DNA from 3 places in the Exiguobacterium sp. s21 genome. Region 3 is predicted to be linked to each of the others. Evidence: predicted binding sites of a transcription regulator. Region 3 holds the regulator's gene; each other region holds the start of a gene.

Region 1 (9,971 bases), on a different contig from region 3:
CTGGACCCGTCACGTCAATCTCATACGTGAGGCCGTCAAGGATATCGAAGTTGTAGCTGCGGAACTCCAAGTTGAGCAATTCATCGTTCGTATCCGAGACTTGTTTGTAAGCCCCAGCTGACATCTCGAGCCAGTCCATCACGTCCGCGCCTGTCACTTTGACAACTTCGAGCGTGTTCGGGAAGACGTATAGGTCGGCTACGTTTTTCAATGCGATCGAGCCTTTCGGGATGTTCGTGTAATAGCTGGCGTCCGTCAACTGACGGTTACCCGCTTTGAATGGTGCCCCGGCTGAAAGGATAGGGAGCTCTTTATACGCCGCAAGCTCCGGGTTCGTCGCGAGTTCTTTCTCGACGTACCATTTCTGCGCGTTCGTCACGAACTGGACCGACGCGTCGTCACGGACGAGCGCGAAGTAGCTTTGGATGTCGTCTTGAATCTCACCGACCGGGCGGTTGATGTATTCGATCGTCGCCTTATGGTCCGCGTCGATGAGCGAGGCGATCGTCGGGTCGACCGGTGTGTCCGCCTTGACTGTATCGAGTTTCGCGTGCGCGTCGAGCACGTTCCACTTGCCGTCGACGAGCTCGAGGTCGAGGTCGATGACACCGAGGTCTTTCCCTTGGTTGTTCGCCATGACGACCGGCTTGCCGTTGATTGTCCCTTTGTTCATATCCACATTCGGGAATGAAGTGAACATGCCATTCGCGTCTGGGAAACGGCCGTGCTGGTGACCGGTCATGATCATGTCGAGCCCTTCGATTTTCGTGAGCGCGTAGCCGACGTTCTCTTCCCCATCTGACTGTTCTTCCGCAAGTGCCGCACTTTCCCCGATCCCTGAGTGCGCGAGTGCGACGACGACGTCCGCACCTTGCTCTTTCAATTTGGCGACGGCCGCTTTTGCTGCCGGTACCATATCATCTGCCGTCACCTTGCCTTGGAGATTCCCTGAATCCCACGACATGATTTTTGGCGGCACGACACCGAAGACACCGACTTTGATTGTATGTGTCTCGCCGTCCCCGTCGACGACTTGACGTTCAATGATTTGGACTTCTTGTCCGTCTTCATTGTATTTCGAGACGATCGGCTCGCCTGACAAGTCCTTCACGTTCGAGTTGACGAAGCGAAGCTTTCCTTTCGACCCTTGCATCGCGTCATACAAGAACTGGAGCCCAAAGTTAAACTCGTGGTTCCCGAGTGTGACCGCATCGAACTCGAGCGCCGCCATCGCCTTGTACATCGGATGCTCGAACGTGCCCGGATTTCCTTGATGCACTTCACGCACGTAGTCCCCGAACGGCGTCCCTTGAAGCGTATCCCCGTTATCGAATAGGAACGTGTTCGGCTTTCCGGCGTCCGTGCGATGTTGCTGAATCAACGTCGCGACTTTCGTCAACCCGATCGTGTTATCGATTTTGTCCTGGAAGTAATCGTAGTTCGTGATATTCGTATGTAAGTCCGTCGTCTCCAAGAAGCGGAGCTTTACAACGTCTTCTGACGCGAGCACGTTCGGTGCGTGGAGCGGTAACGTCGCCGGTAATACGAGCGCTGTCGTAATCGTCCATTTTAAAGCTGTTCTCATATCCATTTCCCCTTTTTCCAAAAATGTCCCAACATCTTTTACTATATCATCAGCTTGTAAACGCAACCATTACTTTTTGTAAATTAATTCTCAAATGTTCTATCCAATATTTTTTTCAATTTCTATTTGAGACGGCGTGAGACCGTGATACGATGAGAAAAACAGAACACTTGTTCGTAAAAGGAGAGGTGGCTATGCGACGCCGGATTTTTTGTATCGACAGCGTCTCGTTCTACGCCAGTTGCGAGTGCGCCGCCCGCAAGTTGAACCCGTACAAGACAAAGCTCGTCGTCTTATCGAACTTACAGGACCACGGCGCCCTCGTCCTCGCCGCGACGCCGCCGATGAAGCAGCTCGGCATCAAGACCGGCTCTAGACGGTTCCACATCGACCGGTTGCCGTGGCACGAACGACGGCACGTCATCTACGCCGAGGCCCGGATGAGCCACTATTTGAACGTGTCCGTCCAAATCGTCCACATCTTGCATCAGTTCGCACCCCCCGAGGCGATCCGTGTCTACTCGGTCGACGAGACGCTCGTCGACTTGACCGGGACGGAGCGGCTGTTCGGGAACGATGCGCACGTCGCCCGCCTCATCCGCTCGACCGTGTTCCGCTACACCGGCATCCCGGTCACAATCGGCATCGGACCGAACAACGTCCTCGCCAAGCTCGTCCTCGACCTGCATGGGAAGAAGACAGGTGTCGCCAGCTGTTTCCTCCACGACGTCGAGAAGTTGATCCACCCGGCCCCGATCGGCAAGATGTGGGGCGTCGGGGCGAAGATGGAAGTCCATCTCCGGCGGCTCGGCATCGAGACGATCGGTGACCTCGCCCGCTATCCGCTCGAGACGCTCCATGAGAAGTTCGGCGTCATCGGCGCCGAGCTGTGGCATCACGCCTGGGGCATCGACGAATCGCCGACGATCCTCCCGCCGAGCTCCCTGTTCGGGGCGAAACGGCAACGGCCCCGGACGATTGGCCACGGCATCACGCTCATGAAGGACTATGCGACGTACGCGGCCATCCGGCTCGTCTTGCAGGCGATTGCCGTCGAGGTCGGCATGCGGACGCGGCAGGCCGGTCTCGTCGGCGGGAGCGTCCATCTTGGTGTCCGTTACACCCGGACGAGCGAGCGGCACGGGTTCAGCAAACAAAAAAAACTCGCCCGCTTCACAGCGGACGAGCGCGAGTTCTTGCCGGTGTTGTTGACGCTCTTCCTCGACGCATGGGACGAGACGGAGGCCGTGCGTTACGTGTCGGTCGCCCTCGGCAAACTCGAGCCCCGGAGCGACCACGTTCAGCTGTCGTTCTTCGAGGACGAGTGGGCCCGGGCGCGCCGGTTCGACTTTCTCGACCTCGTCGATAGCTTGAACGTCCGCTTCGGGCGCGGCACGATCCGCCCGGCATCGAGTTTACTGAAAGACAGTCCGCTTCGGACGCGGCAACGCCTCATCGGCGGACATAAACAAGGAGGTGAATCGTCATGAGCCAGACCCGCTACAAAGACCGCGGTGAATTGAAATGGATTCCGTTCCTCATGCCCGAGCACGTGGCGCTCCTGAAGAAATATTACGCCCACGTCCAAAAGATCGAGCTGCCCGATTTGGATGAGCAGTTGCTCTACTTGTGGCAGACCGAGCTCGAACGCGCCATCCGTGAAGGCGACGCCGTCGAGCTGACGCTGTTCGACAACGGCATGACCCATACGGTGCGCGGCTACGTCCACGCCATCTATTATGCCGAGCGTGAAGTCGAGCTGTTCGACACGGACGTGCGTCGCATCCCGTTCGGTCAGATTCTGTCCGTCCGTTAAGACGCGTCAATCGCTTCCTGCGTCGTTTCGAACGTGTCGACGTGGTCGAGCACGCCATAATGCGTGAGCGTCTGGCGCACGGGTGCCGACAAGTGCGCGAAGACGACACGACGGTCGGCCGCTTTCAACTCTCGGACGACGCGGCGAATCTCTTCGACGGCCGTCACGTCGATGACCGGACAGCGGTGGAAGTTGAAGATGAACACGTCAGGCTCGTCATGGATATGATGCAACACATGCTCGAACATCTCGATCGCCCCGAAGAAGAGCGGTCCTTCGACGCTGAAGACGACCTGGCCGTCGCGCGTCACGTACCGTTCCGTCTGTTCGCGGACGTCGATCGTATCGGCCATCCGTTTCGCGAACAAGGCGAGCGCACAGATGACCCCGACCTCGACGGCGACGACGAGATCGACGAACACGGTCAGACCGAGCGTGATCAGCAGGACGAGCGACTCAGCCGACCGATGCTTGAGCATCTCGAAGACGTGGTGCCGCTCCGACATATTCCAAGCGACGCGCATTAGAATCGGGGCGAGTGCGGCCAGCGGGACGTAGCTCGCGAGCGGTGCCAACACGAGCACGGCGAGGAGCACCGTCAACCCGTGGATGACGCCGGAACGGCGACTGACGGCCCCGGCTTGAATGTTCGTCGCCGTCCGGGCGATGGCGCCGGTCGCCGGGATCCCGCCGAAGAACGGGACGACGACGTTGGCGAGCCCTTGCCCGAACAGTTCCTTGTCCGGGTTCATCTTCGTGCCGGCCATGCCGTCCGCGACCGCACCCGACAATAGCGACTCGAGCGCCCCGAGGAAGGCGATGGCGAACGCCGATGGCATGAGCGTCACAATCAAATCGAGGTCGATGGCGAGCCAGTTGAACTCAGGCAGTCCGCTCGGGATGCCGCCATAGGCACTGCCAATCGTCGCGACTTCTCCTGGGACGACGAGACTGACGAACGTCGGCACGAGCATCGCCATCAAGAGAAGCGGCAATTTTACAGGCAGTTTCGGTACGAGCCAGAGCGTCATGAAACCGATGGCGGCAATGAAGACAGGCCATAAGCTCGCTTCATGTAACGACGTCACGAGCTTCAGTAAATTCTCGTGGAAGTGCGGCGCCTTCTGAAACGAGATGCCGAACAGTTCGTCGAGCTGGTCGACGAAGATGACGACGGCGATTCCGGCCGTGAACCCGATCGTGACGGCGCGCGGCATGAAGCGGATGAGTCGTCCGACGCGGAGTACGCTCATGAGGAACAAGAGCAAGCCGGCGAGGAACGTCGTCACGAGCAACCCTTCGTAGCCGTGCACGAGCATGACGCCCGAGACGATCGGGATGAAGGCGCCGGTCGGTCCGGCGATTTGGAACGTCGAGCCCCCGAACAGGCTGACGAGGATCCCAGCGATGATGGCCGTGTACAGGCCGTACACCGGTCCGACACCTGAGGCGATCGCAAACGCCATCGCGAGCGGCACGGCGACGACCCCGACGGTGATCCCGGCCGAGATGTCTTTCTGCCATCCTTGGCGTGATGTCATGAGGTTGTCCATTCTTGCATTCCTTCTTTCCATTATGTCGAAAACGAGTTCAGTGTACGCCTGTCCCTGCCCTTTGTAAACGACTCCGGCAAAACGTTAACATAATCGACAAAACAAAGACGCATCGCGATGGATGCGTCTTCGTTAATTCGTCGGTGCTTCGACGACTTGGTCGCCCTCGTCCGCATCTTCCCCAAGCAGACGGACGTGACGGCCGAACAGCCACATGACGACGAGGTGGGCTTTCGCCTGCGTCTTCGTATAGAACCACCACGGCAGCGCCGGTACGAACTCATGGATGGCGACGAGCCCTTCTTCCGACTCCGGGAGCCGTCTGAACTCGAGCCGGCCTGTCTTGTCATCCTCACTCAACTTCGCGAACAAGCCGCCATCGATTTCATAAGAGGCCATATCGTCCGTCGCCTCGTCTTCGAGCGACAGATGAAGCGCGACGAGTGACGGTCGCAGGAGCGCAATCTCCCAATCATCGTCCTCTTTCGTCGTCTGGATGAGCGGATACGCGAGCCGGCCGAGCCACTCGAAATACGTGTCGGCCATCCATAGCGCCGACTTGTTCTCGGGCAGGCCGAACCGTTGAATCGAGCGGACGGTGTACTGTTGCGGTGCTTTTTTCTTCTTGCCGCCGCCTGACTTCTGTTTCTCTTCTTCCTCAAGTGCGTGCTCGACCGCTTCCTTGAACGGGATTTCTCCTTGTTTGACGCCGGTCGTGTCTTTCGCGACCATGGCGTGGCCCATGCTCTCGACGAGCGGATAGACCGTGTCTTTCGGTTCACCCGTCACGGCCATGACCCAAAGGCGGGACAATTTGATCGTCGGGAACGGGAAGTCGATCATGACGCGGCGTTTGCCCATGACGTCAGCCGTGTCTTCAATCATCTTCCGATACGTCATCACTTCCGGTCCACCAATATCGATATGATGGTCGTACAGCGCCTCGGCCCCAACGACCGAGATGAGCGCCTGCACCGCTTCGCGCAAATCGATCGGATGCGTCTCCGTCTTCGTCCAGTTCGGGAGAATCATGACCGGCAACCGTTTGACGAGCTTCGCGAGAATCGGGAACGACGAGCCTTCTGGACCGATGATGAGTCCGGCCCGAATCGTCGTCACCGGTACACCTTGGCCGCCAAGAATCCGTTCGACCTCGAGCCGGCTCTTCAAGTGACGTGACAACGTCTTCGACTCTTTCGGAATGATGCCGCTCAAGTAGACGATTTGTTCGATGTCGTTCGCTTTTGTCGCCCGGGCGAAGTTGTCGGCGATGAGCGCGTCCATGTCTTCGAACGTCGCCTGCGTCAACCCGCCGTCCGGAATCATCGAGTGGACGAGGAACATGGCGTAGTCCGCTCCCTCGCACGCCTCACGTGTCTGTTCATACGAGAATAAATCGCACGACCGCCACGTGATGTGGTCCTCGTTTTCCTTGTTTTTTGTCGAGCGGGACAAGGCGATGACGTCATACTCTTCTTTTAAATAGTCCATCACGTTCGAGCCGATATAGCCGCTCGCGCCCGCGATGACGATGGTTTTTCGCATAGTGGTCACTCTCCCCTTTATTTACACATAAAGGTACTGTACCCGTCTTGGACTGAGATTAAATCAGTCTCACGCCCTACAGTATGTACTGGAAAATATATGTAAACTAGACTCAACTACAAGCAGAGGAGGAATGGCTATGGGGTTTTGGTATTTCTTGATGCTATTGATCGGTGGAGGGCTCGTGATTCGCGGCCTATTCAAAAAGAACACGAGCGGACTGATACGCTTCGGAAGCCTCGTCATCGGAGGTCTGTTAATCGCACTCGGCTTGTTCATGTTCCAAGACGGAAGTGATGCGATTGTGGCGGATTTGTTTAACTTGTGGTAAACATCAGACAAAGTTAGTAGCCATAGAGAATTTTTCTTTTCTTTGCTTTTTTATAGTAAAAGCGAGTCAATTCTTAAAAATGGATAGGCTCGCTTTGTCTTATATCTATTGTCTACAAATCACTGTTCAGGCGATAGCCGAACGGAGGAGTAGAATGAGTCAATAAGATTGGCATTTAGATAGTTAACAATTGGCGACTATACCTTCGTTGCTCGCTACCGTGGATATTAATCAACTTTAGCTCAATATAAACATAAAAACCATTCATGAGTATTAGTAACATAACCAAAAAATTAAAAAGAAACCATGAACTAATTAATTATAAATATATAAATTTTATTTTTACCATTATTAGAAATACATAGATATAAAAGTTAAAAATGATAAAATTAAAGGAATATATTTAAAGGAGGATGCTTGAAATGAGTTTTTGGAAAAATGCAACTGAACTGTTTTCATTAATTGCAAATAACGTTATTACTGAAGGAGAAAAAAAAGAGAAACGACTCAACAAAATACAATCCAACATATCAAATAAGACTGATAGAGATATTGTAAATAAATTTAAAAACACTGTATCTCGTGAAGAAAAACAAGTTTGTGCTAAAGAATTAGTGAATAGAGGTTATTTGACTCAAGATGAAAATGGAAAGTATATAAGTACAAATAAATCTTTAAAGTAACACTAAAAATAGTTAAAAAGATAAATTTGTAAAATAATTATCGAGTATTTTAAAATCAAAAAATGTTAGTTATCAAAACAGATTGTAGACAAAGTCACGTTTCAGTTCGCCTGAAACGTGACTTTATGTAATCAACGCTGTTAAAATTGGTTCTTGCTCACTTTTGGTGAAACGCTTCATCCCTATGGTTATGTAGACATCGATTCATATTTCAGTAGAACAACGAGCCTCAAGTGACATTCAATATTTTGATGCGCAACAGCTCCAATCCCGCCCGACCATACATTTGGCGTTTGATCGTCTTCAGTCGGTTGACCTGTCCCTCGACCATGCCGTTCGACCAAGGCAGCGTCATCCCGAGCCGGATAGCGTCGATGTCCCCTCGTATATAGGTCGCGAAAGAGGCTAGTGGGGCTTCGTTCGCCCTTTGTGCCTGTTCACACCACCATAAGATATCCTGTTCAGACGTCGCTTCGCTGAAAAGATTTTTGAACGGACGAGCTCGTTCAATACCTTCAAGAAAGGATGGATGTCCAGTATCTTTATGAGAAGTGGTTTGTTAGAAGGCTCGTCCTCCCAGAGGACTTTCTGGATGATTCGTCGATTGATGTTAATCTCGTGTGGGACTGCTTTTTTCAATCTTGCCACATAAGGTCGAAACGTACTGATTTCACGGAGATATCCTTTCCGTTTCAACGTCAGGTACATCCATTCGGTCGTCCTGCCTTGGCGGATCTATCTGACGATGTCTCCCTTGTAGATGTCTGCGCTGTGTCGTCGATGTGACCGACTGATTCTTGGTGGCTCTGTCATCTGTAGGTATCTACGGCACGTCTTTGGGTCGATATGGTGACGTCTGATCAACTCGGAAATCGGAACACCCTGTCTCGCATCCTGTTGTATTGCGAGAATAAGCGTCCATTTTCTTCTTTCAGCGTCTGTCAGTTCACGTTCGGCGTTAAGGCCGTCCGGTTCGAGAAGGATTTTTTCGCTATATGGAAGACGTCGCTTCAAGATGTCTTCAATTTTCTTCCCTAAGTTATGAAACAAGTGCCATCGGTCACTCACCTGTTGAATCGTCTCATCGGCCAAACGGATGGCCTCCCGAAACTCCATGGACCCGTCACGTGCCACCACCTGGATGGTGGGATGCGAACGAATCCAAGCACAGACGGTTTTGACATCCCGAGAAGGAAGTAAGGCGATCGGGCGTCGTGTCTCTAGATCACAGATGATTGTCCCGTACTTTTTTCGTTTTCTCCAGGCCCAATCATCAATGCCGACCACGCGAGGGTCAGGCGTTTTCCGATGATGTTGTGAGCGTTTCAACAGTCGGAGTAGCGTACTATCGCTGATATTGTTCAAGATACGTTCCAGCCCGATCGCACTCATTCCACTTAAGAGCCTCAGTAGCCCACGTTCTAAACGGATTGTTCTGCGGGAGTGTGGTCGACACAGGGAAGGAAATCTCTCTGTAAAGATGCTTGAGGGGCAGCTTAGTTCGTCGCAAAAGAAACGTCTTGCCTGAATCCATAGCTGCACATCAAATCCGAACACACGCTCATCATGCAATGTCCTGATGTATCGGCTATGGACACGATGTGAGCTTTTAGTGCAATGGGGACAGGGTGCGCACGACTTTTTTCCATGACAAATGAACTGATATGTTTCATCACGACGGTTCACCTCGACCACTTCTAGTTCTGGAAGAAACTCGTTTAACATGATTGATCCCTTCAATCCTTTTAGTGAACTAATTCCCGAAGACGTGCTTCATCAAAAGTGAGCAAGAACCATTTTAACAGCGTTGATTACACACTTTCATGTTTTGCTGATACATTTGATGAATTGTGATGTGTAGCACTAACTTTTCCTCCAAATCGATTCCCTCCAGATAAAATAGCCTCAACTAATCTATCGGAGTTCTGTTCTGATTTTTCGGCAATAGTGTAAAATCGTATCGAGCAAAAACTGTCAATTTTATTCTAGCGTTCACATCGGGCAAATAAAAAAGACTGCAGACAATGTTTTGTCTACAGTCTGATTAAAATTGTAAGTACTTAATTATATTATGCAAAAGAACATTTACTAATAACACTTCCTAGTTTACCTTGTAAAATAGTACTATTCTTTTGGCCAACATTCGTACCTAGATCCACTAGATAATTCACATTTCTCCTTACAAATTCTTCATTGTGTTCAGTAATAATTACTGTATTTTTATGGCTAATTTCATTAAGGATTAGGCTTAATTTATTAGAGTCTATTTGACTTAATCCCGCAGTAGGCTCATCCAAAAGAAATACGGAGTTGCTCTTAACTCTTTTTCCTAAAATTTTTGCCAACTTAACGCGTTGAGACTCTCCCCCCGATAAACTTCCTGTAACTTGCCCTAATCTAATATATCCCATACCAAGAACAGACAACATTTCTAACTTTTTATACATGACATTTTCAG
Region 2 (9,971 bases), on a different contig from region 3:
AAACGGCCGCACCAGTTCCCTGGAGCGGCCATCCTTTATTTCTCGACGTTGATTGTATATTCGTAACGGGATTCTCCAATCGACTGATAGTTCGCGTCCGACGGCCCGTCGATGACAACTTTCACGTCCTCTAACTCTTCCGGCATCGCTTTGACGAAAAAGAGGACGTTGCCTTCCTTCTTCACTTTCCCGAGGAACTCGCCACCGACGTCATCCGAGAACCAGAGGTCTGCCGTCACTTGTTCCTCTGTGTTCGTCACGAGTGTCGCCTGGTCCGGATAGAAATTTACCGTCTCATCAATCGTATTCTCAACAATCATGTTCATCGCCACAACCGTCACTTTTTCTTGTCCGTCAAACGAATCTCGGTACGCCTCGTTGACCGTAAGTCGTGACGTCTGCACTTTATCGATGGCGAAATTGACAGAGCCAATCGTCTCTTTAATGTCGAGCGCCTTGTTCTTCATGTAAATCTGATTCGACCCAAGTTCACTCTCCTGCACTTCTGCTTTTTCTGTTGATTCTGCCACCGGTTCTTCCTTCGCCTCTGCTTCGACGACTTCCTCCGTATCAGTTGCCGTCGTCTTCAGTTCATCGGCCTCTCCGCAGCCTACAAGCAGTGTTAGAGGTAAAGCGAGAATCAATCCGTATCGTTTCATGTTCATCTTATTTCTCTCCTTTTTCGTATGAATGGTGGTTGATAAGATGAGCATAATGGATTGTGTAGCCTGACCGGTGTAAGAAAACGTATAGGGTCGTCATCCTGAATAAATAAAAGCCAAGGTCCGCGATTGGACCTTGACTTCTCATGCTTTATCCTCGTGATTTAAGCTCTTCTTCTTCATACGGATCGGGTCCGTCCTCGATTGGTGCATCATCTTCGATGTAGGCTTCAAGTTTAGGGTCACGTTCCACATACTCATCGTACGCCCCTTCTGGACCGTAGATGAAGTAACGACGATCTTTCGATGACTTAGGCTTTACCTTTTTCTCACTCATCTCGTTTCCCTCCCCTTTCCAGAAAAGAAGCAACGGTTACAGTGGTATTTACCCGATTTTATACGAAAACAGACGTCTTTGCATCCTTACATCCCTATTGAAACTTTTTCCAAATCAAATCGTATACGAAGACAACACATGAATGAGAGGACGAGATAGATGAGTTTATTGAAAACAGGACTAGTTCGTGGCGTGAAGTGGTTCATGCTATTTGGGTTGCTTTCGATATATCAATGGTGGAGCGGAAATATGGAAGGTGTACATAATATGCTCGTGTATGGTGGGATGGCATTCTTCCTTGGTTTGACGAGTGTCATCTATTAAGTGAGACGGTGGTCGTTTCCAAAACAGATTCTGATTCATTGGATAACAATGCATGTGACGATTCTGCCGCTCGTCATATTCAGCGGTTTTCTCCCGGTGACGTCGTTGCAAGACGCTTTACTCACGTATTTAAAATTCAATGTGAGCGGACTGACTTTGTTTACCTTGTCCAGAATCCTGTTGAAAGTACGACGACAAGTCAAAGCCTCATGAACGAAAACAGCTCAAGGGCTTGGGCTCTTGAGCTGTTTAATGCATCTATATTTAGCGAAGTAATTGAAGGATGGCCTCTGGCTGTTTATTGGCTTGCGCAATCATTGCCTGAGAAGCCTGTCCTAAAATATTTGATTTCGTGAACGCCATCATTTCTTTTGCCATATCGACATCTCGAATACGTGATTCAGCAGCTTGGAGATTTTCAGAAGACATAGTGACGTTCGCTACTACATGATCTAGACGATTTTGCCATGAGCCCATCTTTGTTCGTTCAGAAGACACGAGTTGGATGGCTTGATCTATTTTGCTAATCGCCTTACTCGCGCTCGACTGCATCGTAATGTCTAATGCATACTCTGCGTCTCGATTTCCTTCACGATTTTTAACGACACGTTCAGATGTGAAGCCCTCTTCTCCTTTTACCGTCGAGGTCAATCCAATTCTTGCGGCTCTCATATCATTCATGTCTAACTGAATAGATTGACCAGAATTCGCACCAATTTGAAGGGTTATTTCTTTACCTCCGCGCGTTAATTTCAACTGATGATATGTACCTTCGTAAGTATAAGTTTCTTCAAATTTTATAGGGTTTGACGACAAATTATGTGTCATATGTGGTGATGCAGCACCACTAACTTCACTCATTAGTTCTGCCAAACTTCTCACATTCCCACCTGATTGAACAGGTGCATCTGGAACAAACGTCAATTCTATTTCACGATTATTGAACGGTGACTTCCCAATCCATTCTACCTTAATCGTCTCTCCTGGTTTCAATGGCATAATATCTTGTTCATAAACTTCGAACTCCCCTGGAATAGGTTGACTCCCCCCTCTTCCGGGTCTAACTGTATTTATTGGGGAGCTGATATATGGATCAGGTGATTTGGTAGTACCGATATTAGGTTGAGACCAAGACTCTTCCCCTGTTTTATGCTCGAACCGTAGTCCGTTCGGAGTAGGAGTACCTATCACCTGTACCGTGTATCGAGTGTTCAAATCAGGTACAGCACGTATCGCAGTGACTAATGTCGATAAATCGTTGAATTCACCCGATAACAACGGGTCATTTGAAGATTTTAAAAACGTATGTCCATCAACTTGAATCGTGTCATTGATATTCAATGATGTCGTATTGATGCCAACTGTATAGATTCCCCGAATCGCACCAGGGGTTCCAGGAATACTATGGGTGACTAATGCCTCTCCTTCTTTACCACTTAATCCGTTCAAAACAGTTTTAGTATTGAAAGAAGTTTGATTCCCGATTCGATTTAACTCTGTTGTCATCTCATTAAACTCTTTTTGAATCGCTCCGCGGTCAGCTAAGCTATTTGTGTCGTTAGCAGACTGAACAGCGAGTTCACGCATACGTTGTAGAATTGAATGAGATTCGTTCAATCCACCTTCTCCAGTTTGAATTAAACTGATTCCATCCACAGCATTTTGAGCGGCTTGATCTAGGCCACGAATCTGAGCTCTCATCTTCTCAGAGATGGCTAATCCTGCCGCATCATCAGCAGCTTGATTGATTCGTAATCCAGAAGACAGTTTCTGCATCGCTTTACCGGCTTGACCTGTATTTATTTGTGATTGACGTAACGCTTGATTTGCATTGCTGTTATTTTTGATAATCATAAGAAATTCCTCCACAACATTCCATTCAGAATGATTCATATCCAAATCATCCCATTGATATTATCGGCTGGAAGTTCCTTTTTTTAACGATACATCAATATTTTATTAAAATAAAAAAACGCTGATATATTCAGCGCTTTTTATGTCTGTTGATCGAACAATCCCGAGAAGTTCGAATCGACGTCCTCGTATGGATCGACGTACGATTTGACCGTCTTCCTTTCTTGCCGCGCCGTCCCGAGCGTCATCCCGAGCCGTTGATGCTCGGTCTCAATCAAACGCGCAATCTGTTGGCTGTCGTCGACGAGCTGACGGATCACCGTCTGGTCGGCGCCCTTCAAGTCCGGTCCGTGCGCCGCGAGCAATTGTTCACGGTCGTCAAGCAACTCATGGATTTGGTCCATCCATGTATCATATGTCGGTTCTTCCGGTACTTTCGCTAGTAAATCTTTTAATCGCTGTGTTTTGAAGATGATCTCATCGATGGGTCTCATGCTTGCTTCGCGAGTTTCATCGCTTCCTTCCACGTGTCGCGGAGCTCTGTCGTGAAGTTGAGCACTTCGTCGAGGATGGTCGTGTCGTTTTTGACGTTCGCATCGACGAGGCGACGCCACATGTATTCATAGAGCGAATCTAAGTTCGCTGAGACGGCGACATCTTTATTTAACGTCAAGCGCATCTCTTGAAAGATGGCCTGTGTCTTCTGGATATTCGTGTTCTTCAAATCTGGATTTCCTTGCTCGATAGCGAGTTTGGCGAGGCGCATGAACTTGAGCGCCCCGTCATACAGCATGAGCGTCAGTTCCTGTGGGTTCGCGGTCGTGACCGCGTTGTTTTGATACGCTGCATATGGGTTGGCTACCATTTAAATTCCTCCTCTTACATGCCTCCGCCTAAGAACTGTTGCAGTGAGGCGGCTTGCGAGTTCGCCTGGTTCATTGCCGTTTCCATCGCTGCAAAGCGACGGTAGTAGGCATTTTCTTTATCGACTAACAAATCGTTCAAACGCTTGATCCGTGTATCGATTTGCGTCATCTCACGTCCCATCGAGTACGTCGGAGCACCCGAACCATCAGCACCGGCAATCCGAGTAATGGACGATCGTGAGTTAGTCGCCGCATCACGAATTTGTGGAAGTAGCCCACTTTCTGCGTTCGTGAAGAGTTGATACACTTGATCCGGGTCTTTTTCAATGGCAGCTTTAAGCTTTTCTTCGTTCAGCTCAATTTTCCCACCATTGGTAAAATCCGCACCGGTTGAGAGCCCGATTTGGAAGAGTTGTTTCATCCCATCTTCATTAGTACTCGACGTCGCGCTTGACCACTTGCCTCGCATCGTATCCATCGCGCTACGGACAATCGTATCGCCACGAAGCATTCCACTCATCGCTTTTTCTTCCCATTTCTTAATTTCGTCATCAGAAAGTTCATCGCGTTGGGCTTGTGTGAGCGGTGCAAACGAACGGAACCGTTCTTCACGGACTTTCTTATTCATAAGATCAATCGTCTCGTTATACTTATCGACAAATCCTTTGATGTTATCAAAGATTTTTTGTGTGTCGGTTGCAGCAGAAAGCGTCACTGCACCAGACGCGAACTCTGATTTTAACGTGACGGTCATGTTATCAATCGTGACGGTGTTTGAGCTCTGTGTCATCGGAATACCGTTCACTGTGAAGCTTGCATCTGTTCCTGTTTTCGGTAGATTTCCAGGAGCGATACCAAAAGCAGCCTTCGTTGTTGCGTCAAATTCTATGATTGCATTTTGACCGGTCTGCTTTTGAGTAATGGACAGCTTGCCAGAAATCGGTTCGAAAAATGCAGAAACCCCTGACTCTTTTCCGTTCAATGCAGTAACTAGATTCTCCATTGTGGCGTCTTCCGTTACTTTGATTGTCTGAAAGTCTCCGCCTTCAACGGACCGGATTTGAACCTGATAACCAGAAGTGTAAGTGGCCGTGGTGCCAGTCGGTATGTCCGAACCGTCATTCATTGTTACTTTCCCAGTCGCTTCATCATAAGTATAACTTGAGGCATCAATAGGGTTATTTGTTGCGTCTTTCAACGAAACAGTTGCTCCGGCTTTCGGTTTAGGAGAGAGCGTCCATTCCTTCGTATCAGCGGACAACTTCACTTCTTGTACAGCCGCTTGTAAGTTCATATCAGCCACTTTTGTTGTCTTCGTTACTGCAACTCCATTCTTATCTTTAGGCTCAACGACTTGGGTAGCCGCTGTTGCGAGCTGACTGACAGATTCGATACGTATTGCCGTGTTCCCACTAGATGGTCCCGCTACGACAGAGACACGTGATTCATCAGATGAGCTAGACGTTTTGGCGTAAAAATTGCGACTGAACATGAGATCGACCGCAGTGTTCCGAAGTGTCATGAGCGAACGGTTGATTTCGCGGTACGCATCCCGTTTCCATTCGGTCGTCTGTTTTTGTTGTTCAAGCTTATCGACTGGCATGCGTTCAGCTTGCATCAATTGTTTGATAATTGTATCGGTATCAATTCCACTGGCGAGTCCGCCAAATCGGATTGGTGACGTCATAGTATACCTCCTTTAAATACGTTCATCGAAGAGCTGATTGAATTCCATAAATGCGGCGAAGAAGTCGAGCGACTTCTTGCTTGGGATCTCACGGATGACTTCGTTGTTAGTATCTACAATCTGAATATAGTAGTCATTCAATTTTTCATGTTTCATAAACTTTAAACCGGTACGTTGTTGTTCGAGCAGCAAATTCGCCTTCTCAACGGCCGCCTCTAACTTCGTCACGTGTTGAGGCGTCGGGAGAATGACGATACCTTCGTCAGCGAGTGCTTTTTGATTCGCTTCGACAAACACGTTTTTCGTTTGTTCATACGGCAAGACAGAAGAAGGTAAGTGAAGCCGGACTTCAGAGATAATTGGATTCATAAGCTGACACACCTCATTATGATTTCTTCATTATCTATATCGGCATTAGATTCGTAATCTTCAATATTATTGCGTTCACTAATTCGTCTAATCTTAAGTAGAAAAAAAAGAATAGTGTGAAACCAACTGGGTATATTATATACGAACGTATATTCTTATAAGGAGGGGTTAATTTTGAAGTGGGAAGAGTTAACAACTTATGAGAAAAGTTTATTGTTGGGGACTTTGCTAGGAGACGGTCATATCAGCATTCATAAGAAAAAATATCTAAATGCGAATTTGCGGTATGGTGAACACTTTTCCATCAAACAATTTGAATATCACGAATGGAAAATGAAGCAAGCCCCTCGAATTTTTTCGAGTATTATCAAGAATAATAATGGGACAAGTGCATCACTCACTTCAAAATACGATGAATTATTCACTTGGCTCCGTGACCAACTGTATATTGCCGGTAAAAAAAGCGTCCCGCTTCATCTGCTTTCAGAGTGTACGGACTCGGTCTTTTTATTAGCTCTCTATCTTGATGACGGCAGTCTTTGTTTAACAAGGTCGAGTCGTTCTAACAAAAATCAAATTATTTTGACCCCACACATCGCTTTATACCTCCAAGCTTTCCATCCATCTGAGTTAAACTATTTAAGCCAATTCATTCATGAGACATTTGGACACCAGTTTGTTTTAAGCCGACGTAATGATGGACATAACTATATCCTGCGGATACAGAAGACCCAAGAAGCTCTCAATTTCCTTGAGTTCACAAAACCATATGCCACTGAAATCCCGTCGATGGCATGGAAATTAGACTGGGACTATCGATTGTCACAAGAGAAAAACGAAAATCCTGATAAAGTAGTGATTACCTCTAAGCCTAAAAATGATTATACGGAGGAAGACATCGAGTATATTGTCACTTCAAAATTACGTGGACAGACGGATCAAGAAATCGCAGACGCGTTAGGTAGAACATATTGGTCTGTCGTGTACAAGTGGCAGGACATCAAGAAAAACCGATTAAGAGAGGTAGAGGCTGTGTATGTAAGTTAAAAAACTCCCACGGCTCTTGTAGAGTCGTGGGAGTCATAAATCTTGTTGTAGTGCCAATTAACGGAGCAATTGAAGAACAGCTTGCGGCTGTTGATTCGATTGCGACATCATAGCTTGAGCAGCTTGGTTAAGGATGTTGTTCTTCGTAAAGTTCATCATCTCTTTAGCCATGTCTACATCACGGATGCGCGATTCTGCAGCTTGGAGGTTTTCAGCTGACGTGTTCAAGTTGTTAATTGTGTGCTCAAGGCGGTTTTGAGTAGCACCAAGTTTTGATCGCTCTCCTGAAACTGTTTCAATGGCTGTACCGATAGTTGTGATTGCTGTATTTGCTGCTGTTTGTGTAGAAACATCAATTCCTACAGTAGCCTCACCCGAACCTGTACCCACTAATAAAGTCGCAGCACTCATGTTCCCTAAAGTAAGAGTCAAACTTTGTCCAGTGTTAGCACCAATTTGGAATACTTTACCATCTGCATCAGAACCGTCTAGCAATTTTTGTGAGTTGAATTCTGTAGTTGCAGAGATTCTTGTGACCTCTTTTGCAAGTTGTGTGACTTCTTTTTGGATTTCAACGCGGTCTGGGTTCGTGTTCGTATCTGTAGCAGACTGAACTGCAAGCTCACGCATACGTTGAAGGATTGAGTGTGTCTCGTTCAATGCACCTTCAGCTGTCTGAATCATCGAGATACCATCTTGGGCGTTTTTCGCAGCCATGTCTAGACCACGAATTTGTCCGCGCATTTTTTCAGAAATTGCAAGTCCTGCTGCGTCATCCCCAGCTCGGTTGATACGAAGACCTGAAGACAATTTCTCCATCGCTTTGCCCGTCTGCGCCGTATTGAATGACATGTTACGATGTGCATTCATTGAGTTAAGGTTGTGGTTAATAATCATTGTAATTCCCTCCATAGGTTGTAGTTAAGCCAAATCCATTTGGCTATAATTAGTACTCATTTGAGTAGTGTTAATTAACGAAGAAGTTGAAGTACAGCTTGAGGTTGCTGATTCGATTGCGCCATCATAGCCTGCGCAGCTTGGTTAAGGATGTTGTTCTTCGTAAAGTTCATCATCTCTTTTGCCATATCTACATCACGGATACGTGACTCAGCGGCTTGAAGGTTTTCTGCACCAACGCTTAAGTTATTAATTGTATGCTCTAAGCGGTTTTGATAAGAACCTAGCTTTGAACGCTCCGAAGATACAGACTCAATAGCTGTATTGATTGTCGTGATTGCCGTATTTGCCGCTGCTTGAGTAGAAACCGAAATACCCTCAGTTGCTACTGCAGGTGTCGTCGCATCTTCAGCAGCGGCGTTTGTTGCTGATGCTCCAGTAACGCCTAAAGATTTTGCATCCATCGCTTTAATATCTAAAGTGATATTTTGACTTGCATTTGATCCTATATGGAATGTTAAAGACGCTGGAGAATCAGTGTAAGCCGATGCATCAGCGCCAGTACCACCGTTTACAGAACCGTTCAGTAACTTTTTAGTGTTATATTCTGTATCGTTGGCAATTCGAGTGATTTCTTTTGCTAATTGATCTACTTCTTTTTGGATTTCAACGCGGTCTGGGTTCGTGTTCGTATCTGTAGCAGACTGAACTGCAAGCTCACGCATACGTTGAAGGATTGAGTGTGTCTCGTTCAATGCACCTTCAGCTGTCTGAATCATCGAGATACCATCTTGGGCGTTTTTCGCAGCCATGTCTAGACCACGAATTTGTCCGCGCATTTTTTCAGAAATTGCAAGTCCTGCTGCGTCATCCCCAGCTCGGTTGATACGAAGACCTGAAGACAATTTCTCCATCGCTTTGCCCGTCTGCGCCGTATTGAATGACATGTTACGATGTGCATTCATTGAGTTAAGGTTGTGGTTAATAATCATTGTAATTCCCCTCCATAGGTTTAAATTTTTCACGCTCTTCCAAATCCATTTGTCCGAGCATACAAGGTTTAGGCCGGCCCCTCACCTTGTATTAGTTGGAACGTTTTATCGTTTCCATACTCTATATCGGAGTCACCCTCAATCTGTTTAGTCTTTTTCAAAAAAAGTTACTCGTTTTGAGTAAAATCTTCAAAATTAAATAGAAAAACGACCCATCACTGGGCCGCTCCTCCTCACTTCACAGCTGTTCTCGCTTCATCCACAAACTTCGTCCCTGTCTGCCAATGAATCGCCTCGTCGACTCAACTTTCAGCAACATGCTACCGGCCGAGAATTGTTCGTCCTCGATATAACTTTGGTGTCCGCGACCAAGAATCGATCTAAGCGGTTTTGAATCGTTTTTCCAAGAATAATCGTAATTTGATTGACAGACATGAGCATCCGATTCCTTTTAGTGAGTTCATTAATAGTTAGACATGGCAGTGATTGGGGCCGGCTCTCCTCCTAAGAGAGCATCATCACTCATCCTATAAAACGATTGTTCTGTAAAAAAACTTGTCACATCCATTATCCTCTCTAAAAAACCCGAAATCTTCACCTCACATTTATTAGCCAGAATTTTTTATAAAATCATACATTTTATGAGTCTCTTGAATCGTTTACCTATTTTTGAAATATTTCCTTTCAATCCTTTGCCAATTTTCTCTATACTTGGTTCGAGCCATATCTAGAACAAAGGGAAACCAAGGAGGGAAACCATTGAACCAACGAAGTAAACGCTTGAGTACAGCCATCTTTTTATCCGGGGTGCTGTTTGCCACGATGTATACTCAAGACGTAAATGCCGCATCGAAAACAGCTACTGTCGATACATCTATCTTAAATGTTCGACAATCTTCCTCTACATCATCTCCAATCGTTGGAAAGTTGACAAAA
Region 3 (9,971 bases):
ATACACGAATTGGAAACACCCCCTATGTTGTCTTGAATTCAGACTATTCTATTAGATTAGCGAAAGTTTGTTCGATTGTCTAACAAAAACTGGATGAAAAAAGCACTTTGCGGGCGCAAAGTGCTTCGGTCAATCGAGTTTATTTCTTTTCGTTCTTCATTTGAACGTTCATGGCGCGCATCACTTGGTTGACTTTCTTCTGTGACGGCTTTTGACCCATTTGCATCATCAATGTACGAATCATATCTTCGTTGATCGGTGGGTTCTGTTCGAGGTAGTTCATCATGTATTTACGAGCGATAAAGAAACCGATCGCGATACCCCCGATTAGTGCTGCCACGACAAGAAGAATCCAGAATAATGTACTCAAGGCTTAACCTCCTCTACCATATGAAACATCGTTTTTTACTATACACTATATTACGCTAATTCGCTAGTCGTCTGAAAAAAAAGTGGTGACCCAAAACCTCCGGGCCACCACTGACAATATGCGATTAAAGTGATTTGACAGCTGCGACGACGTTGTCGACCGACATGCCGTATTCTTTCATGAGGAGATCTCCAGGAGCAGAGGCGCCGAACTTGTCGATGCCGAGTACTTTTCCGCCGAAACCGACGTACTTGTACCAACCGAGCGTCGCGCCCGCTTCGAGCGAGACACGTTTCGTGATTGACGACGGAAGGACCGATTCTTTGTATTCTGCCGATTGAGCTTCGAACAATTCCCACGAAGGCACCGAGACGACAGCCGCGTTCACGCCTTCAGCCGCGAGTGCTTCGCGTGCTTCGACGAGGACGTGTACTTCAGAACCTGTACCGAGAAGGAGGACGTCTGCCTCGCTTGAGTTGCCGGCGACGACATAGCCACCTTTAGCTGCGTCTTCGATCGACGTGCCTTCGAGTTCTGGCAATGCTTGACGCGTCAAGACGAGAAGTGATGGTGATGTTTTCGTCGTGATTGCTTGCTTCCAAGCCGCGATCGTCTCTTTTCCGTCAGCTGGACGGAGAACAGACAAGTTTGGCATCGCACGGAAGCTCATCAAGTGCTCGACCGGTTCGTGCGTCGGGCCATCTTCGCCGACCGCGATTGAATCGTGCGTCAAGACGAACGTTGATGGGATTCCCATGAGCGCAGCAAGTCGAACTGCCGGGCGAAGGTAATCCGAGAAGACGAAGAACGTCGCGCCGTATGGGAGGACCCCACCGTGGAGCGCCATCCCGTTGACGGCTGCTGCCATCGCGAATTCACGGACTCCGAACCAGATGTTGCGGCCGGCTGGATCTTCATCGAAGTCCGCAGCGCCTTTGATCATCGTGTTGTTTGAGCCAGCGAGGTCAGCCGAGCCTCCGAAGAGAGTCGGAACCGCTTTGGCGATCGCGTTCAATACTTCACCGCTCGTTTGACGAGTCGCTTTTTTCGAACCGATTTCGAACGTCGGCAATTCGCTGTCCCAACCTTCTGGGAGCTCGTTGTTCATCGCACGTTCGAACTGGGCACCAAGTTCAGGGTGTGCTGACTTGTAAGCTTCAACGAGTTCGTTCCAGTCCGCTTCATGCTTCGCGCCTGGCTCAACGACTTTATCGTTGAACAAGTCGTATACTTCGTTCGGTACGTAGAAGTTCTCGCCTTCCCACTTGTAGAACTGCTTCGTGAGTTCAATTTCAGCTTCGCCGAGTGGCGCACCGTGTGATGCCGATTTGCCTGACTTGTTCGGTGAACCGAAGCCGATAACCGTCTTCACTTCGATGAGGGTTGGTTTCGACGTTTCAGCTTTCGCTTCGTCGATCGCTTTCGCGATCGTATCGATATCCGTACCATCTTCGACACGGATCACTTGCCAACCGTAGGCGTTGAAACGATCTTCAACGCTTTCCGAGAACGATTTGTGAAGGTCGCCGTCAAGCGAGATATCATTTGAATCGTAAAGGACGACGAGTTTGCCGAGTTTCAAATGACCAGCGAGCGAAGCAGCTTCTGCCGATACGCCTTCCATCAAGTCACCGTCTCCGCAAATCGCGTATGTGAAGTGGTCAACCACTTTGAACTCATCGCGGTTGTACGTCGCTTCCAAATGTTTCTCTGCCATTGCCATCCCGACAGCCATGGCGATCCCTTGTCCGAGCGGTCCAGTCGTCGCGTCGACACCTGCCGTGTGACGGTACTCTGGATGTCCAGGCGTTTTCGAATCCATTTGGCGGAACGATTTGAGGTCGTCCATTGAGAGATCGTAACCAGATAAGTGAAGAAGCGAGTACAAGAGCATCGAACCGTGTCCCGCTGAAAGGACGAACCGATCACGGTTGAACCAGTTCGGGTTTTTCGGGTTGTGACGCATTTTGTCCGTCCAAAGTGTGAACGCCATCGGAGCCGCACCCATCGGCATACCCGGGTGACCTGAGTTCGCTTTTTGGACCGCATCGATTGAGAGTGTCCGAATCGAGTTAATCGCTAATAATTCTTTAGTAGTTGTTTCCACTAATTTCATCCTCTCTGTTGTTAACAAAGTTTCTACCCGTCATATTTTAGCACACTCATTCGTGTGTCACAACTAATTAATTAGTATAACACATTAAATGGAATCGTTTACTTCCTTTCGTTTGAAAACGCATCAATGAGTCCCCCTGATCAACGTTCGCGTATAACAAACATGCACATCCTATATGAAATAGGATGTGCATTCATGGTCATTCTGAGCGGTAACGTTCCTGCTCATCTTTTAATTTTTCTGGCGTTACGTCGTTTCCTTCCGGATCGACGACCTTCATTCCCATCATTTGTGATTTGAATGATTGGCGGAACGCTTGCAAATATTGTTGGCGCAGCGCTTGCTGCTCATCCATCTCTTGTGGTGACAGACCATCTGTCTTTGCTTTGTTGGCGAGGAAATTGATTCGCTCCAACTGTTCAGGTGCTAGCATCGGGCTCGCCCCCTCTCTACTGAATTTGTCCTTCTACTGTACAAAATCAGCGAGCAGGAATCAAGTTTCTGGTACCGACACGTGCTCCAAGTAGCGCCGGTTCACGGTCGCTTTCGATACCTCATAACCAAAACCGCGGAGGGTGGCGGCAATTTCAGCGAACGTGAGTCCACGTTCACGCAATTGGACGATTTCTTCAATCGGAACTTCGATTCGGCTCCGGCCTCCCTGGTCATGGTGCTGGATATTCCGATGCGGATTAAATCCGTTCGCGACCGCCCGACGCATTCCTCGTGAAATTTTAGCGTTATGGATCTTACGTTGATACTCTTCGACGACACTGACGATCTCGAGCACCATCTTCTCGGCGTCGGAGACGATATATTCATCGGACGACTGCATCGTCAACAAGCGCACGTTATGTTTCATGAGCGTATGCAAGATAGCGATTTTTGCATTTCCCCGTCCGAGACGGCTGTCGTCGCTCACGAGCACGGCATCGAGATCAGACGTCGAGACGTGCTCCAATAGATCGAGCAGTCCCGCCCGATTGACCTCATACCCGCTCTCTTGTTCACTGATCACATCGACAACCTCAGCATCAAGACGTCTCGCCATCTGCTTCAATTCGTCCGCCTGACGACTGAGCGACGTCTCTTGGGTGGACTTGTTCGTCGATACGCGACAATAAATGACGACTCGCATCGCGTCACTTCCTTTCTTTCCATTCGCCCTCTACGATACACAGGATGAAGGGATGTTCGCAATCAGAAACGATTATTCGGCGGCGAACCACGTCGTCTTGTCGTCTTTTTCCTCATCCCGTTTAGCGAGAATGTGCGCTTCGAGCGTCTCCGCCTCTTTTAAGGCGACTTCTTCTTCAATACTGTGTTCGACTTTTTGTTCGGTCACGACGACCGCTTCGTTGTCACGAAGCTCTCCGACCGCGAAAAATACGAACATACCGAGTGCCAACATGCCGACTAAGATGATTCCATTGATTGTGTCTCTCATAATCATTGCCTCCTGGGAATAAGAATACACGTTCTCGAGAACGTCTGTTCGTTTATCTGTTCTCATCATAAAACAAGAACTTCTGTTCGGTCAAGCAGAAAAAAACGAACGAATGTTTGTGCGCTCATGTGTTCTTGTGTTAAACTAAACCCATAAAGAATAGGATGCGTTCGCAGGTTATTCGACATAATCGAGGTGAAATCCATTGAAAAAAATGTCAGCAAGACAACAACAGATTCTTGATTTTATAAAAGCCGAGGTCCGGGCGAAAGGGTATCCCCCTTCGGTCCGCGAAATTGGCGAGGCTGTCGGGCTCGCATCGAGCTCGACTGTACACGGTCACTTGGACCGTCTTGAGAAGCGTGGATTGATTCGACGTGATAAGACGAAGCCACGCGCCATCGAGATTTTGGATGAAGAGATGTCCGTCGTCGAAGACCACGATGCCGTCATGTATGTGCCGGTCATCGGGAAAGTCACAGCCGGTACGCCGATCACGGCCATCGAGAACGTGGAAGAACACTTCCCGCTCCCGGCTCACGTCGTCGGTTCCGACAACGTCTACATGCTCTCTGTCTCAGGGGACTCGATGATTAACGCGGGGATCTTGGATGGGGACCGCGTCCTCGTCCGTCAACAGAACACGGCCGACAATGGAGAGATTGTCGTCGCCATGACGGATGAAGGTGAAGCGACCGTGAAGCGGATTTATAAAGAAGCTTCGAAAGTTCGCCTCCAGCCGGAGAACGACGAGCTCGAAGCGATGTATTTCGATAACGTGTCGATTTTAGGGAAGGTCATCGGTGTATACCGCACGATTCACTAATGGCTAGTGGCAAGACACATACCCGTACGAATCTCGTGGCAATCGGTGCTCTTGCGATTGCCACGCCTTTTATTGACATCGATGTTCCGACCGTGTTCCTGCTTGGCGCCCTCATCGGGACGTTCTGGCTCTCCCCGGATCTCGATTTGAAGTCGGACGCCTATTATCGATGGGGACCGCTTCGGGGCTTTTGGCTCCCTTATGTGAAGATTATGCCCCATCGGTCGTTATTCTCGCATTTTCCGCTCTTGAGCGATCTGATCCGGGTCATCTATCTCGGTTTCCCGCTCATGCTTCTGCTCACGGTCACGCCGTATGAGGAAGCTGTCAGATCGTGGCTCGACCTGAACGGGGCAGCATGCTTCTTCGGACTCGTTTTAGCGACGACGCTACATACGACGCTCGACTATGCGTCCACGTTCTTCAAACGTGCGTTTTAACCAGATCGTTATGTTATACGCTAAAAAAGGGCAACCCGTCTAAATAGACAGGGTTGCCCTTTTCGAACCATCGATCGTATCCATACGTAATAATCAATCGTCACGTTTATGCAACATGACATGATTTTCAGCCACTTCTAGTCCATTTACTAACAAGACGACGCGATGCTCCCCTGGATAATGCCGACGGGTCGTCAAATCTGACCAGTCGTGCACTCTGGTCGCTGCAAGTCGCGCGCCCCCAGCGACGGTTCTATTCGCTAGCAGGAATGCTTTACGACTCGCTTTCCCGTTGGCCTTTATAAACGCAATCGCGTATTCGATACGAACATAAGCAGCATCCCCTGGACGAATGGACACATCGTACTGAATCTCGCACGCCTCCCCTATGCGGATCACGTTCGGATGTATAGAAATCGATGAGTCGACGGTTAAATTTGTTTCCTGCGTATAACCGAATATCGTTAACGCGTCAGGATGGGCTGACTTGATCAGTGTCCGGCATCCGTGTCTAATGATCCAATCGGTATGAGGATGCTTGCCCTGCCATCGTCGTGAGACTGCGAGTACAGCTTCTGGGTGATCTTTCGAGATATCGTTGAGGTTGTTAGCGACACTTTTTCTCACATATAATGATGGATCGTCTTTTAACAACTCTAAAATCTCCAACACTGGAGCTGGGTCTTCTTTGAACATCGGTAACGATTCCGCCCACGGAAGGCGAGGACGACAACCCTCACTCGCCAAACGCCGAACATGTTCGTTCGGATGAATGGCCCAAGCTGTCATTTGGTGCATCACACGCGTTGGTTCCCGCAACAAAAAAGACCTGATCGCAAATTCAGAAGACGACTTCTGTGTGAAGCGTTCGAGCGCTGACATCGAGCGTTCCCAATGCTCTTCTGCCTGTCCATACACCGCTACAAAGTCCGGGAAAAACAAATAAGGAAAGCCGACGCAGTCATCTGCAATTTCAACCAATACGTCCAAAGCTGATTCGTAATTCTGTGGCAAATACTGACCTAGTTTTATCGAAATACGTCGAGTACGCCCTTTGAGTGTCAACGCTTCCCACGATTCATCTATGATTGATGCGATAAAAGCCTGTACGTCAAATGACGGATACACGGTTTGAATACGTCGTCCAAATTCCAACAAAAAGGTCTCATCATACACGTCTTTTAATGGTGTTGCCACTTCTCGTCCCCCTATCCCATTCCATTACATTTATAGTGATATACATTCTCCCTCATTATATTGATTAGTTGAAGCGAATTATAGAAAAAGAGTCCTGAATGAGCACTTCATACGAAGACTCGTTCAGGACTCTGATTTTAAAGGGAATATCCCTTATTAGTCGACTTAGTAGAGCGTCATGTACTGATCGCGTTCCCACTCTGTCACTTGCGTACGGAACATATCCCACTCGATTTCTTTCAACTCGAGGAAGTGTTCACCGATGTGGTCACCGAGAGCATCCATCACGACTTTATCGGCACGGAGTACTTCGAGTGCGTCAAAGAGTGTAGCCGGAAGATCATCGATTCCGTTGGCAACACGCTCTGGCTTGTCCATCACGTAGATGTTGCTGTCAATCGGCTTCGGTGCCGTCATGTCTTTCTCGATTCCGTCGAGGCCAGAAGCCAAGAGCGTCGACAAGGCGAGATACGGGTTCGCCGCTGGGTCAACCGAACGCACTTCGATACGCGTCGAGAGGCCACGGGCCGCCGGTACACGAACGAGTGGTGAACGGTTGCGCGCGCTCCATGCTACATAGCAAGGTGCTTCGTAACCAGGCACGAGGCGCTTGTACGAGTTGACAGTCGGGTTACAGACAGCCGTGAACGCACGAGCGTGCTCGAGAATTCCTGCCGTGAAGGCGCGGGCTGTATCTGATAATTCCATGTCGCCGTTCGGGTCGTAGAAGACGTTCGTGTCACCTTTGAAGAGCGACATGTTGGCGTGCATCCCAGAACCGTTGACACCGAAGAGTGGCTTCGGCATGAACGTCGCGTGAAGGCCATATTTCGCTGCAATCGTCTTGACGACGAGTTTGAACGTTTGGATGTTATCAGCCGTTGTGACTGCATCCGCGTATTTGAAGTCGATTTCGTGCTGACCTGGAGCGACTTCGTGGTGTGATGCTTCGATTTCGAAGCCCATGTTTTCGAGCTCGATGACGATCTCTTTACGACAGTTCTCGCCGAGGTCGACCGGTGCCAAGTCGAAGTAACCGCCTTGGTCATTGAGTTCGAGTGTCGGTTTGCCGTTCAAGTCTTTCTTGAAGAGGAAGAACTCAGGCTCTGGTCCGACGTTGAACGCTGTGAAGCCGAGCTTTTGCATGCGCTCGAGGTTACGCTTCAAGCTACCGCGCGGGTCACCGCTGAACGGTGTGCCGTCCGGGTTATAAATATCACAAATCAAGCGAGCGACTTTACCGCTGCCGTCTGTCCACGGGAAGACAACCCATGTGTCGAGGTCTGGATAGAGGTACATGTCTGATTCCTCGATGCGTACGAAGCCTTCGATCGAAGAGCCGTCGAACATCATCTTGTTATCAAGTGCTTTGTCCAATTGGCTGATCGGCACCTCGACGTTTTTAATCGTACCGAGGATATCCGTGAATTGAAGACGAATAAAGCGTACGTCCTCTTCTTGTGCGATCCGTTTGATGTCTTCTTTCGTGAACGTTTTTCTGGCCATGGTAAAATGTCCCCTCTCACATTGTGTAATGGTTAATGTACTGGCGTCATCGATAAAAACGTGACAACTCACCTTGAATGAGCGACGTCTTATTGAAACGGCCAGCTTCTTGAAGCTGTGTTTTCAATAGTTTGTGTAACTCTTGTTCAGAGATCTTTGGTGGTTCCTCGACCGTTGTTTTTGCTGGTTCCACTTCTTTGGCGTCCGCATTGTCGAGCATATGACGAATCGCCGCCAAGTTGAACCCTTGATCGATGAAATCCTTGATCGCGAGTAGACGTTCGACATCATTAAAGGAATAGAGCCGTCGTTTCGATTCCGTCCGACTAGGCGAAATCAGACCCTGTTCTTCATAGTACCGAATCTGTCTACCTGTCAGTTGGGTCAAATCTTGAACGATTCCAATCGGAAACAACGGGTTGGAGCGACGAAATTGATCGGCCATCTCTTACCCCTCCTTTTCTGTCTCACACTGTGAGAATAATACATGACAACTTACCTGTCAATAGATGTTAAGAAAGTTAACATGACATTTCGGTTACAACTTCTGTGAGATTTTGTCACGGTCAAATGTGACGAGCTCTTTCGTGCGTAATTGGCTCAAGGCGAGCATGAGTGCGACCTTGACGTGGGCGTAAGTCAAACCGCCTTGCACATAGGCAGTGTAAGGGGCGCGAAGCGGTCCGTCGGCCGACAGTTCAATCGACGAGCCTTGAATGAATGTCCCGGCCGCCATGATGACATCATCCTCGTATCCCGGCATATAGGCCGGTACCGGCAACGCGTGGGCATTGACCGGTGATGCCATTTGGATGCTCTGACAAAACGCAATCATCTTGTCGCGATCGCGGAACGTTACCGATTGAATCAAATCAGTCCGTGGCGTCGTGTAGTGTGGGTCGGTCTCGAAACCGAGCAATCCGAGCAGGCTCGCCGTCAAGTGTGCCCCTTTCAACGCTTGGGCGACCGTATGTGGCGCCATGTAAAACCCTTGGTACATCTCTTGGAGCGAGTAGAGTGACGGACCGGCCTCGCTCCCGATGCCTGGCGTCGTCATGCGGAACGAACAGCGTTCGACGAGTTCTTTCGTCCCGGCGATATAGCCGCCCGTCTTCGCCAAGCCGCCACCCGGGTTCTTGATGAGCGAGCCGGCCATGAGATCGGCCCCGACGTGGGTCGGTTCGATCGTCTCGACGAACTCGCCGTAGCAGTTGTCGACGAAGATGAAGACGTGCGGATGTGCCGCTTTGATCTTCCTGATCGCCTCACCGATTTCTTGGACCGGGATGCTGCGACGATTGGCGTAACCTTTCGAGCGCTGGATGCCGACGAGCTTTGTCTCAGGACGAATCCGTCCGATGACGGTCTCGACGTCGATTTGGTCCTCTTTCAGCTCGACCGTGTCGTAGCCGACACCGAGCTCTTTGAGCGACCCACGGCCGTCTCCCCGAATCCCGACGATCTCTTCGAGCGTATCGTACGGCTTGCCGGTGATATAGAGCAGCTCATCTCCTGGCAACAACACACCGAACAAGGCAATCCCGATGGCGTGTGTCCCGGAGATGATTTGCGGACGGCATAGGGCGAGGTCCGCCCCGAACACGTCGGCGTAGATCGACTCGAGCGTGTCGCGCCCGATATCGTCATAACCGTACCCGGTCGTCGGATTGAAATGGAAATCCGACACTTTGTGTTTCTTGAACGACTCGAGGACACGGTATTGGTTGAACTCCGCCGTCGCCTCGATCGTTTCAAAATATGGTTTTACCCGTTCTTCCGCCTCGGTCACGAACGGGGCCAATTCATCATAGTACGCAATCTTTTCTTGCCACATCATTGTTTCACACCTCAAATGGTTTCAGCGTCGCATATAGACGCGTGTCTTCTCTCATATATCCGACGAGTTCGACCGAACCGTCATCGAGGAACTTCTCCTCGAGACGATACATCGAATCTTTGGCCGGATGGTAATGCTCGAACGAGCGGACCGGCAAGACGACGTGTACTTTCGTCAACACATCCGCAATCTTATCTTCAATCGCGCCGATGAGCGTCTCAATATCGGTCGA

What was found. Region 3 encodes LexA, which represses DNA repair genes until DNA is damaged. Its sites were predicted from a motif close to CGAACATATGTTCG; they were not measured.
Region 1: KNP06_RS00270 (Y-family DNA polymerase) is a predicted target of LexA. The motif match lies at 1,749-1,762, and genes of this name have one in related genera.
Region 2: KNP06_RS00705 (DNA endonuclease) is a predicted target of LexA. The motif match lies at 6,242-6,255, and genes of this name have one in related genera.

Annotation. Positions count from the first base shown of each region.
Region 1 covers NZ_JACSLF010000001.1:51,537-61,507, forward strand. Annotated here, with positions in the region: gene KNP06_RS00265 (bifunctional 2',3'-cyclic-nucleotide 2'-phosphodiesterase/3'-nucleotidase) at 1-1,585, opposite strand, end outside; gene KNP06_RS00270 (Y-family DNA polymerase) at 1,780-3,075, shown strand; gene KNP06_RS00275 (YolD-like family protein) at 3,072-3,401, shown strand; gene KNP06_RS00280 (SulP family inorganic anion transporter) at 3,398-4,954, opposite strand; gene KNP06_RS00285 (NAD-dependent epimerase/dehydratase family protein) at 5,087-6,499, opposite strand; gene KNP06_RS00290 (hypothetical protein) at 6,639-6,830, shown strand; gene KNP06_RS00295 (hypothetical protein) at 7,253-7,513, shown strand; gene KNP06_RS00300 (transposase) at 7,743-8,024, opposite strand; gene KNP06_RS00305 (ISL3 family transposase) at 8,249-9,238, opposite strand; gene KNP06_RS00310 (ATP-binding cassette domain-containing protein) at 9,583-9,971, opposite strand, start outside.
Region 2 covers NZ_JACSLF010000001.1:130,023-139,993, forward strand. Annotated here, with positions in the region: gene KNP06_RS00660 (hypothetical protein) at 36-665, opposite strand; gene KNP06_RS00665 (hypothetical protein) at 814-999, opposite strand; gene KNP06_RS00670 (hypothetical protein) at 1,159-1,323, shown strand; gene KNP06_RS15230 (flagellin N-terminal helical domain-containing protein) at 1,588-3,177, opposite strand; gene KNP06_RS00685 (flagellar protein FliT) at 3,318-3,671, opposite strand; gene fliS (flagellar export chaperone FliS) at 3,668-4,042, opposite strand; gene fliD (flagellar filament capping protein FliD) at 4,057-5,730, opposite strand; gene KNP06_RS00700 (flagellar protein FlaG) at 5,743-6,099, opposite strand; gene KNP06_RS00705 (DNA endonuclease) at 6,274-7,146, shown strand; gene hag (flagellin Hag) at 7,204-8,043, opposite strand; gene hag (flagellin Hag) at 8,118-9,035, opposite strand; gene KNP06_RS00720 (SH3 domain-containing protein) at 9,795-9,971, shown strand, end outside.
Region 3 covers NZ_JACSLF010000006.1:141,251-151,221, forward strand. Annotated here, with positions in the region: gene KNP06_RS09100 (ABC transporter transmembrane domain-containing protein) at 1-10, opposite strand, end outside; gene KNP06_RS09105 (YneF family protein) at 140-370, opposite strand; gene tkt (transketolase) at 495-2,486, opposite strand; gene KNP06_RS09115 (DUF896 domain-containing protein) at 2,686-2,919, opposite strand; gene KNP06_RS09120 (YneB family resolvase-like protein) at 2,980-3,624, opposite strand; gene KNP06_RS09125 (hypothetical protein) at 3,697-3,933, opposite strand; gene lexA (transcriptional repressor LexA) at 4,139-4,759, shown strand; gene KNP06_RS09135 (metal-binding protein) at 4,759-5,199, shown strand; gene KNP06_RS09140 (DNA alkylation repair protein) at 5,293-6,396, opposite strand; gene glnA (type I glutamate--ammonia ligase) at 6,562-7,902, opposite strand; gene KNP06_RS09150 (MerR family transcriptional regulator) at 7,949-8,347, opposite strand; gene KNP06_RS09155 (methionine gamma-lyase family protein) at 8,441-9,736, opposite strand; gene hflX (GTPase HflX) at 9,744-9,971, opposite strand, start outside.